Regions from separate parts of the Hoskinsella mucinilytica genome, predicted to be linked through region 1. Evidence: riboswitches for the same ligand, from Rfam matches in the RefSeq annotation. Region 1 holds a riboswitch; the other holds the start of a gene.

Region 1 (5,814 bases):
TGTAATGAATCAAAGTCATATGATTTATTATAGTCATGCAATCGATCAAGTATTACCTTATTGGTTAAGCGAATATCAACATGATGAAACAGATACATCTCAAGTATTTATGGATGATACATTTTTATCTTGTATTGAAAACATGAAAGCATTTTATAAAGAGCATGATTTAGAGGATGATCCTTATGTATCAAAAGATTTTTATGCGAGTCATTATATGAGTGGTTTAATTTCGACATCTAATATTCAAAAGCATCCTTTGTATCAGGCACAGGAATTACATTTTATTCCTATGCCAAGTACAGATACTCAAACATTTTCTCCCTTTGCGGATATTTACGGTTTTATGGTACGTAATGATTGTAAATACAAAGAAAGTGCTAAGGCTTTTATGAATATGGTAAGAAGTAAAAAGGGAATTCAAGCTTATCTGGATGCCGAAGATGGAGTTGCTGTTTTAGATAAGGATGATATCAAAGATTTCTCCATATATGATTCTTTACGTAAAGAAATGATCATTGCAATGAATGATAGTCAAATGTGGGATATATCTGTATTAAAAGATAAACCCTCCATTCGATATAAAGATTTATATGAGAAGACAGAAATGGTATCTATCTTACAAAATGGAATCGTAGCAGATAAGAGTGCAAAACAGATACAAAAAGAAATTTATGATCATGTGATTGAGTGGATATCGAAACAATGACTATATGAAAAAGCATATGCGAATTGTGGCATATGCTTTTTCTGTAATAAGCTTAATTATGAAACAATAGATCCTTCATTGTATAACTTCCATTTGGTTGTTTTACCAAAAACTCTGCTGCACGTACTGCGCCATTGACGAAAATTTGGCGACTGGTCGCAGTATGTGTAATTTCAAAGCTTTCATCATCTCCGAGGAAATACACACTATGTTCACCTGCAAGTGTTCCACCACGTACAGCATGAATACCGATTTCCTTTTGACGTTTACCAACCATACCGTTTCGACCATGAACTTCTTTGAAATCATGATCTGGGTTCATAGTTTCCACTAAAAGCTTAGCGGTACCACTTGGAGCATCTTGCTTTTGATTATGATGTTTTTCAATTACTTCAATATCAAAATCTGCGGAAAGCATAGGTGTGATCATAGATAACACTTCTTTAAATACAGCGATACCAAAGGAATAATTAGCAGAATATATCACACGATTACTTTCACCAAGTTCTTCAATCTGTTTGCGCTGTAGATCGTTGATACCAGTAGTGCCACATACTAATGCTGCACCTGTTTTTTTCACATAAGGCAATAACCAAGCTAGGTTATCCGGATGAGAAAAGTCAATAACAACATCAACATTATCTTGTAATGCATCTAAATCATGACAGTTTGTGATATCACATACCATTAAAATGGTGTGACCATGTTCTTCACATGTCTTCTTTACCAACTGTCCCATTTTTCCAAAACCTACAATGACGATATTCATAGTCCCACCTCATGCATTTTTTCTTCTAATACTTTTTTATGCTCTGCACTCATCTCACATAAAGGCAAACGATAACCGCCTACTTCTTTTCCCATAATGTTTAAGGCTTCTTTAACAGGAATAGGATTTACTTCAATAAACAATGCATGAATCAAATCTAAATATTTCAACTGGGCATCTAAAGACTTTTTCACATCTCCGTTAAGATAATCCATGACCATATCATGCGTTTCTTTTGGCAAGATATCAGCTACTACAGAAATGACACCACTAGCACCAATGGACATCATACTCGTGATCATATCATCATTTCCACTATACATTGCAAAATCATCATTTAAATAACGTGCAATACTGGTAGCATAAGAGATATTGCCACTTGCTTCTTTGATACCACAAATATTTGGGTGTTTACTTAATACTTTAACAGCGTCCTCACTGATGGCTACACCGGTTCTTCCTGGAATATTATACATGATGATCGGAATGTTTACTGCATCAGCTACTGCTGTAAAATGAGCGATCATCCCTTGATTATTAGCCTTGTTGTAATATGGTGAAATGATCAATAAATAATCCGCACCCATCTTTTCATATTTGATACTTTTTTCAACAGCGGTCTGTGTACAATTGCTTCCAGCACCTACAATGACAGGAATTCTCTTGTTGATGACATGTAAAGTATACTCTACAACCGCATCATCTTCTTCATGTGTCATGGTAGAGCTTTCTCCAGTGGTTCCTAAAATAAGGATTCCATCTGTATGATTGGCCACATGCCACTCTAACAGCTCACCAAGCTTTTCAAAATTTACGCTTCCATCTTCATGGAATGGTGTAATTAATGCTACAATACTACCCTTGATCATAATGAATTTCTCCTTCCATGATCCTTTGTATAGGACCACTTATATAAACAGCTTCCTTTTTATCAATCCTAGGTTCTGGTTATCTTGTAATCGAATCCACTGATAAATGGCTGTTAGATCCAAATGCTTTGTGTACCATTGATACGGGTACATCTTGTTATAAATCAAATGCTTCGCCTAATACCTGAATCGCTTTTTGTTTATCTTTTTCCTCGATGGTTAATGAAATAGATATCTCAGAAGAAGTGATCATATAATATCGAATATCGTGAGCGTTTAAGGTATTTAACACTTTTGCGGCAATACCACTGTGTGTAGAAATACCAACCCCAACAATAGAAAGCTTAACAAATCCAAGTAAACGAGAGATCGGATATTTGGAATGTAGTTCATCCACATGTTCTAAAATAGTATCAGATTGTTGTTTATTACAATAGAATGAAAAATTGACTTTTCCATCATGTGTCAGTTGTTGTGAAATGGTATCAAGATTGATATCCAGTTTTGCGATCATTTTAAATAAATTTCCCAGAAAGACACCATCATTCGGTAATTCATTGACTCTCATGATCGCATAATCATCCTTGATACTAATGCCGGTAATCGGCATATCTTCTAAATTCTTTGTAGTTTCCATAATATAAGTCCCCTTGTTTTTATCTTTCTCCAAGGCTTTTCCAAGGAACAGCTTAACTTGGTATTTGCTAGCTAATTCTACACTACGTGTTTCCAAAACGCCTGAACCAAGGCATGCCATTTGCATCATCTCATTATAAGTAACTTCTTTTAAACGCTTTGCATGAGGATATAAGCGTGGATCGATCGTATAAACCCCATTCACATCTGTATAGATATGACATTCCCAGCCTAGCTTGGCCGCTAGAGCTACTGCTGTAGTATCGCTTCCTCCACGTCCAAGTGTTGTAATTTCTCCATGTTCCGTAGCACCTTGAAAACCTGCAACGACAACGACCTTACCATCATCTAAATGTTTTTTTAATGTAGTAATATCAATATCCTTGATTCTTGCATGTGCATGATGAGAACTGGTAATAAAACCAGCCTGATATCCTGTTAAGGAAATTGCAGGGATTCCCAATGCATCGATTGCCATAGCTAATAATGTAATGGTTCTTTGTTCTCCTGTAGATAACAAGGAATCTAATTCTCGTTGATTGACCTTTTCACTAATGGCTTTGGTCATCTCGATTAATTTATTGGTGGTCTTTCCCATGGCGCTGGCTACCAATACTACATTGTGACCAGCCTCTTTCATTTCCTTTACATGTTCAGCAATTGCTAAAATTTGTTCTATCGTTCCAACACTGGTTCCACCGTACTTCTCAACTACATTCATACATTGATGACCTCATCACAATCCATTGCACACATATCCTGATAACTTTCTCGCTTAATAACCTCACGAACGACGCCATCTTTTACAAAAACAACAGCGGGTTTGCCTAATTTATTGTAATTGCTTGCCATACTATAACCATAAGCACCAGTCGTATATAAAATCAATAGATCATTTTGTTTAGCGGCAGGTAACATGACATCTTCGACTAGAATATCTCCAGATTCACAACATTTACCGGCTACTGTAACCTTTTCTGTTTTCTCTTCATTCATACGATTGGCGATATCGCAAGCATAATCAGCCTGATATAAAGCAGGACGAATATTATCACTCATACCCCCATCTACAAACAGGTATTTTTTGTTTTCAGTAACTTTTTGATATCCTATGCGATATAACGTTGACCCAGCTTCTGCGACAATGCTTCTACCTGGCTCTATTAACACTCTATGAAAGGTTAGATTGTGTGTATCCTTCTGTATCCTACAGGTATCAAGAATTGTTTTACAAACCTCATGTAATGGAATTGGTTGATCATCACTTGTATAATAAGCCGCAAAACCACCACCTAAATTTAAGGCATTGCATAAAATGTTATATTCTTTCTGCATGTCTTCCATAAATTCGCATAATTTCGTGATTTCCGCTACATAAGCCTCTTTATCGAAAATTTGAGAACCGATGTGAGAATGGAAGCCTTCAAAGGTGATATTAGGAATGCTTGTCAGTGTTAAGATCATATCCGCAATTTCTTTTTTTCGTAGAATAGAAATACCGAATTTGCTGTCCACATATGCTGTCATGATATATTTGTGTGTATGTGCTTCAACCCCAGGATTAACTCGAATCATCGTTTTGATTGAAGTTCCTACATTTTTCATGATTTGAACCAAGGCTTCACATTCCATATCGTTATCTACGATAATGGTACCAACACCATAATGAACTGCCATTTCTAGCTCTTCATAAGATTTGTTATTGCCATGAAAATACACACGTTCCATTGGGAATCCTACTTGTTTTGCAGTATATAATTCACCACCGCTGACAACATCCAAACTTAATCCATAGGCCTTCACAAGTTCTACCATCGCTTTACAGCTAAAGGCTTTACTAGCATATAATACCTCGGTTTCAAAATCGTTTGAGCGAAACAGCTCATGATACATACTTAATTGCTGGCGTATCTTGTTTTCGTCGTATACATACAGGGGAGTTTTGCAAGTAGCAGCCAGTTGTTCTACTGATACTCCGGAAATTTCTAGCACATTTTTATTCATCGTCTTTACCTCACAAAAAAATGTCAGCAGATTGCTCTTACTGACATGGTTTATCTTCTCACGACAATAAGATAGCACATCTACGTATTCGCAGACAGTCCAACAGATATTCTCTGTTGACCCACCACCCCTTATGCCTAAGGAAGCAGTTCGGCAGAATCGCTTTCATCTTATGTCAGATGCCCGCCGGCTTCATAAGTTGTTGTCTTTTCTGCGCCTCTATCAAATTTGTTAGTATCATACCACTAACCTTAGCAAATTACAACACTTTCAGTTATATTTGTGCAAATAATTTCTTAAGGACTGTAAATTGTTACATAAGAGATCTGCTTATAGCCTTATCATAGCATATATTTAGGAAATGTCATGTATCAATTTTAAAAAGCTTTATAAGAAAAGGTTTATCCCATATTGACCAATGGAATAAACTTTTTCTTTCTCTCTTCATCTTAAGTCTTATACTAGATAAATGAGCAGTAGGATGCCAAGAACTGCTGTCAATATCAATACATTGCGAAAACTAAATAAATTATTAAAGAACTCTTCGTTTCTTTCTTCATTATCGAATACCGGTTCGGTATGCAAATTCTTCTCATCCATGTGATTCACCCCTTGTATTTGTCCCTTATTCGTCTGTATTATAGCACAAATAGAAACACAGATGCTGATTTTAACAGAATCGTAAGAAAAAATCAAGAAATATAAAGGAATGTCATGATGTCATAATTTCTTTTCTGTTACAATGAAGTGTTTTATATATATCGATAAAACTTATGGATGAATTATCTTTTCAGTAAAAATATAAAAATAATTTAGGATTTTCGTAC
Region 2 (5,814 bases), on a different contig from region 1:
TATCTGTTTTTCACTGAATCATTCCACATTTTAAAATCAGTCTTGAAAAGTGATTTCTATTCTGCAAATCATATAACTCATATAAAAAAGATGCCATTTTTTTGACATCTCGATAGATTTCTTTTATTTATTCCCAGTTTCTTTATGAAATGTTTCCGAAAATATCTGTTCGATATATTTTTCAGCAATATCTTCATGTGTTACATTAACACTCACATAAAAATTTTCTCGAAATTCTGATAATGGTATGTTGATTTCTTTTAGAAATCTCTTGACTGATTTTGCTTGCTCAACGATCCATATTTCATAAATAAAATAATCTACGTGATCCATCACTATCACTTCATATAACATTGGACTCCCTTGTGCACTTCTTATCTCTATAGGTATGCACAAATAAGGGCCTAGAGGAAATACGTTATCTTGAAAAGAATTTAAAACCCTCATATTCTCAGGAGCGGATAAATCTGCACAGATCCCAAACCCATCATGTTTTTTATAGCTCATAGATACCACCTCTTTTATCTACGTTATAATCTTACATATCACTTTTTTCTAGTTGTATACTAACATTGTTTTTCATATCGATTCCTACTTTACCTTATTTACGATGAAATGAAGTTCATCAAAACTTTAATATATCCAAAAAAAGCAAATGAATGCATTACTTTTCATTTGCTTTTTATAACGATACGATTGCTATCTCAGCACTTCATAGCTCGTGATGTGTCGCTGACAGTCGCTTGTTATGATACTTTCTTCCAACGTTTTAGTGTAGGAAACCATGCCATCATTCTTGCTCTGGCTTCCTCTTCTTTTAAATCAGGATTTGCTTTCAACATAGGTTGAATACAATATTCAATCATTTCCTCCATCGTTCCATGGAAGGTATATGCTCCATCCTTATAACAATATTCACAATAATCTTGACTCTTGCTTCCATCTTTATTGGTTCCATATAATTCATCTGTTTCGCCCATTGGCATGCCACAGCATTGACAAAATTTTTCTTCCATCTTGTCGTCCTCCTTTTTATGAACAAAGTATACCAGCTTAAAGTTGACACCCTATGTCAGGTAAAGAAAAGATATCGCTTATTTTGCGATATCCATTTTATAAATCTTATTTCAAAATACTAGGATCTTCAAATATTTGTAATGCTGTAAGCGCCATCGCTTTGGCAGCAACATGTAAGGTATGTTGTGCATGTTCTCCATGAACATACTCAAGAAACGCTTCATGATGTGCGAATACTTTAGGTCTTGCGCCTGTATCAATTTCACAATATACCGTAGGACAAACCTGCGAAACATTTCCGATATCACTGGATCCACTAGCTTCTTCATCTTTTTCCACAAAGGAAGTTACGCCTAAATCCATAAGATTTTGTTTTAACAGGGTTCTCATTTTTTCATGGTAGTTTAGATCATCATAAGAGTTTTCAAAATTATGATACTCTAAGCGTGCTCCACTCATCAACTCTGCTCCTTTTGCACAATCAATGATACGCTTGGTCAGTTCCTTTAGGTAAGCACGATCTTTTGCTCGGATATAGAAACGACAACTTGCTTTATCCGGAACCGTATTGCAAGCAATTCCACCTTCTGTCACGATACCTGCTACACTGGCATCTTTGCGCATATGTTGACGAAATGCATTGACACCGGCAAACATCAGTTGAACACCATCTAGTGCATTCACACCTTTTTCCGGATATGCTGCCGCATGAGCAGCTACACCATGGAAATTAAATTCGATGGAATCCATGGCCAATGTCACAACATTAATGTTATTTTCCGCACCCAAATGCATCTGAAGTGCTGCATCGATATCATCAAAGGCACCACGTTTTACCAAATCACATTTGCCCCCTAGGGTTTCTTCTGCAGGTGTACCGATCACAACGATACTTCCATTGATTTCATCCTTCATTCCTGCTAGCGTAATGGCAGCTCCAAAGGTAGAAGCTGCGATCCAATTATGACCACAAGCATGTGCATTCTGTTTTTTCTCAAGTCCATATCCGGGTAACGCATCATATTCCGCAAGAAATGCTACCTTTACACCTTCTTTACATGGTAGCTCCGCACGAAATGCCGTAGGTATATCCAAATAAGGCATTGTGACAATAAAGCCTTGTTCCCTTAGCTTTTCCACAAGATATGCACTGGACACATACTCTTCGTTTCCTAATTCAGGATGTTCAAAAATAAATTCACTGACCTCTTCCATCAAAGAAGCCTTTTGATCTGCTAATTCAAATAATCTTTTTTTTCTTTCCATATCTTACTCCTAATATCCGATCACAACTGCAATACATAATAATACGATAGAAGCTACAAATAACATACCGAATAATGGTGTTACAAATTTATACCATTTATTGATAGGAAGGCGCATGATTCCACACATCATAAAGACACTGGTTGGCCAGAATATGTTAGAGAACCCATCACCAAATTGATAGGCAAGCACACTGACTTGACGGCTCACACCGACCATTTCTCCTACCGGTGCTAAAATCGGCATCGTGATCAAAGCCTGTCCCGCACCACTTGGTATAAAGAAGTTGATGATATTTTGTACGACCAGCATACCCATGGCACTTAACATACCTTCAAAATTTGTCAATATATTGCTTAACCAATATACGATGGTATCGATGATATAAGAATTATCCATAATGATCGGAATACTTCTACTAATTCCTACCAATAATGCGCCATACATCATTTCCTTACTGGCTTCAATGAAAAACTCTGCAATCTGACTTGGTGTAAACTTTGATATCAACCCGGTTACGATCATCATGATGATAAACAAGGTCGCTATTTCATCAATATACCAACCAAATTGTATCGTGCCGATCAACAGCATCGCAATGGTAAATACAAACAATAGACAACTGATTTTATGAGTCATCGTAAATTTGCTTTTCATAAGCTCCTCTTTGGAACCGACTTCTAACATATCAAGCTTTTCTCCATATAAAACAGAACAAGTTGCATCTTTTTTCACCTTATGTGCATAATGCCAAACATACCATATGGCAATTGCCATGAAAACAGCAAAGCAAACAACACGATAAGCAAGTCCACTGAATAAGGTAACACCAGCAACTTCTTGCGCTATACCGATCGTGAAAGGGTTGATGGTTGCGGATGCAAACCCGATCGCAACACCAAGATAAATGATACTACCACCAACAATAGCATCATAACCAAGGACAACAGCAATAGATATAAATACAGGTAATAACCCATAAGTTTCTTCAAACATTCCCATAGTAGAACCAAGTAATCCAAAGGTAATCATACATACCGGTATGATTAGTTCAATGCGATCACCGATCTTTCGCAAGATAAAACCAACCACAGCATCAAAAGTTCCGTTTTTAATTAAAATATAAACAAATGCATAGGCAAATACAATAAAGAAGATGATTTGCGCCGCATCTACAAATCCTAGCTGAATACTTTTAAACATATCAAAGATAGAGCATCCAACTTTATCCACAGCATGATAACTACCGGGTACAACAATCGTATTACCCGCAGCATCTTCCACACGATCAAATACACCAGCAGGTACTACATTCGCTAAAATCGCAGTTAGTATGGTCATCATAAAAATAATGACATAGGCATGGGGCATTTGAAACTTACGTTCCTTTTTCTTATTCATAAACGAATTCCTCCAAAATAAAAGTCCTTGCATCCCAAAACATGCAAAGACCTACATTGGTTTACTTTGACGTTTTAAGATAGCGCTCCTTTACGTGAATCATAAAGGCAGTGGCATGTCTATTAAACATACCCCCAGCAAATGCTTTGAACACATTTACTTCGGCGTATCATCCTTTCAGATACCCTCATTGACGTTCAGTCTACGATATCCTACTCTTAATCAACGCACCTCCACTTAAAAACAAGGCTTGTATAGTGTACCATCCTTCTATCATAAATGCAACTGATATCCTCTTATTTTAGTGAATCATTTGATTGACAAAGTTTTCCTTTTTCTATACACTAAACATAAATTCATAAGGAGGAATAGAATGCAACTGATATTAGATCAAGTCAAAAAATCCTTTGGTGATAAACAAGTCCTAAAGGATTGCAGTTTTACCTTTGAACAGGGTAAGATCTATGGCTTATTAGGGAGAAACGGTAGTGGAAAAACAACGTTGTTTAATTGTATTGCACAAGAAACACCAAGTGAGGGGCATGTCTTTATCCAAGATCATCAAGGAAAAAGAGAAATCAATGAAATGGATGTCGGATATGCATATAGTTTACCAATTTTACCTGAATTTATGACTGGATATGAGTATATAAAGTTTTATATGGAAATTAATCAAAGTAATTTAGACAAGCGAATAGATATCGATGATTGTTTTCGTCTTATGCGTATCGAAGAGGATGATCGCCATCGTTTGATCAAGGGGTATTCTCATGGAATGAAAAACAAACTACAAATGTTAAGTTTTCTTTTGACCCATCCGGATGTCATTTTATTAGATGAACCACTCACTTCTTTTGATGTCGTTGTCGCAAGTGAAATGAAGCAATTATTATTACAGATGAAGTCAGATCATATTTTATTGTTCTCTACACATGTTTTACAACTAGCAAGTGATCTATGTGATGAAATCATCTTATTGAATCATGGTGAATTAGAGTTATTGGATCATGAGCTATTGAACAGTCCTGATTTTGAAGAGCGTGTCGTAGCCATGTTAAAGGAAGATGATCATGTGGAATGATATTTATCTTTTACATCGTGTAATTGCGACCAAAAAGGTCAATGGCTTTTTATACTTCCTACAAAAACTTCCATGGATCGGAAAAAAAATACCGAACAAAGTGTATCGCTTACTTGGATTGAAACGATTCCTTAGTATTTTGATGATCGTATTTTCCCTACTTGGGAGCCTTTTAAAAAACTTTCTATATTTATTTCTTGTTGTTTTATTGCCTATTTTATTATCAAGCATGGAAAGTGATACCTTAGATTTTGCTTTATCCCAACAATTATGTTTGATGATCTATCTGCTATTTACCGGATGTTGCGGTGCCTTGTTAAATGGTCTGCTTTGGCGTGCAAGTGATGAAACCTATATCATGATTCGTCTATTACATATGGAATCCAAACGATATCTTTTAACCCAAAGTCTATATCAATATGGATGGAATACGTTGACACTTATGATTGCTGCCTTCATCACCAATGTTATATTACGACTGCCCTTTTGGTACGCCATGCTATTCGCATGTCTTTATCTATGTAGCCATGTCAGCTTAGATGCTATCTATTTATATTTATATGAGAAAAAAGCAACCTTATTTATGATGAACAATAAATATAAATCCATAATTCCAATCGTCGTATTCTTCCTTGCGATATTCCTTATTTGGCAGCGTCCTAGCATGCCATATATCTATCACATCTTTTTCATAGTATGCTTTTGTTTTGGTCTACTTAGCCTATGGGCCATCCATTATCTAAAGCAAAGTCAATCCTACAAAAAACTTGTTTTGTTGTTGATTGAAGAAAGTGCTTCTTTGGATCTATTGACCAAATCAAAAGGTGATAATCATCAAGTCGATGTTGTGTTAAATGAAAAAGATTATACCAAAGAAGAGCTTAAACAAGGGATCACCACAAAGAAACATGGATATGCTTATATGAATGAACTCTTTTTCAAACGTCATAAGCGCTTGATCTATAAACCGATCAAACGTAGAGTGATCATCATACTTGTGCCAACCGTTCTTTTGTTTGTATTATCTTTCTTCATAAAAGATGTACTTG

The links. A riboswitch is a leader RNA that binds a small molecule or an ion and turns the genes downstream of it on or off. The one in region 1 is predicted to bind lysine.
Region 2: another riboswitch for lysine. It lies ahead of UGRO018_RS10030 (YfcC family protein); the one in region 1 lies ahead of lysA (diaminopimelate decarboxylase).

The regions. Positions count from the first base shown of each region.
Region 1 is NZ_JBEQZJ010000073.1:3,726-9,539, forward strand. It holds gene UGRO018_RS17040 (hypothetical protein) at 1-709, shown strand, start outside; gene dapB (4-hydroxy-tetrahydrodipicolinate reductase) at 762-1,478, opposite strand; gene dapA (4-hydroxy-tetrahydrodipicolinate synthase) at 1,475-2,347, opposite strand; gene UGRO018_RS17055 (aspartate kinase) at 2,505-3,704, opposite strand; gene lysA (diaminopimelate decarboxylase) at 3,701-4,987, opposite strand; lysine riboswitch at 5,052-5,217, opposite strand; gene UGRO018_RS17065 (hypothetical protein) at 5,444-5,587, opposite strand.
Region 2 is NZ_JBEQZJ010000024.1:19,412-25,225, forward strand. It holds gene UGRO018_RS10015 (hypothetical protein) at 124-507, opposite strand; gene UGRO018_RS10020 (zinc ribbon domain-containing protein) at 747-1,016, opposite strand; gene UGRO018_RS10025 (M20 family metallopeptidase) at 1,123-2,283, opposite strand; gene UGRO018_RS10030 (YfcC family protein) at 2,293-3,684, opposite strand; lysine riboswitch at 3,757-3,928, opposite strand; gene UGRO018_RS10035 (ABC transporter ATP-binding protein) at 4,058-4,765, shown strand; gene UGRO018_RS10040 (hypothetical protein) at 4,755-5,814, shown strand, end outside.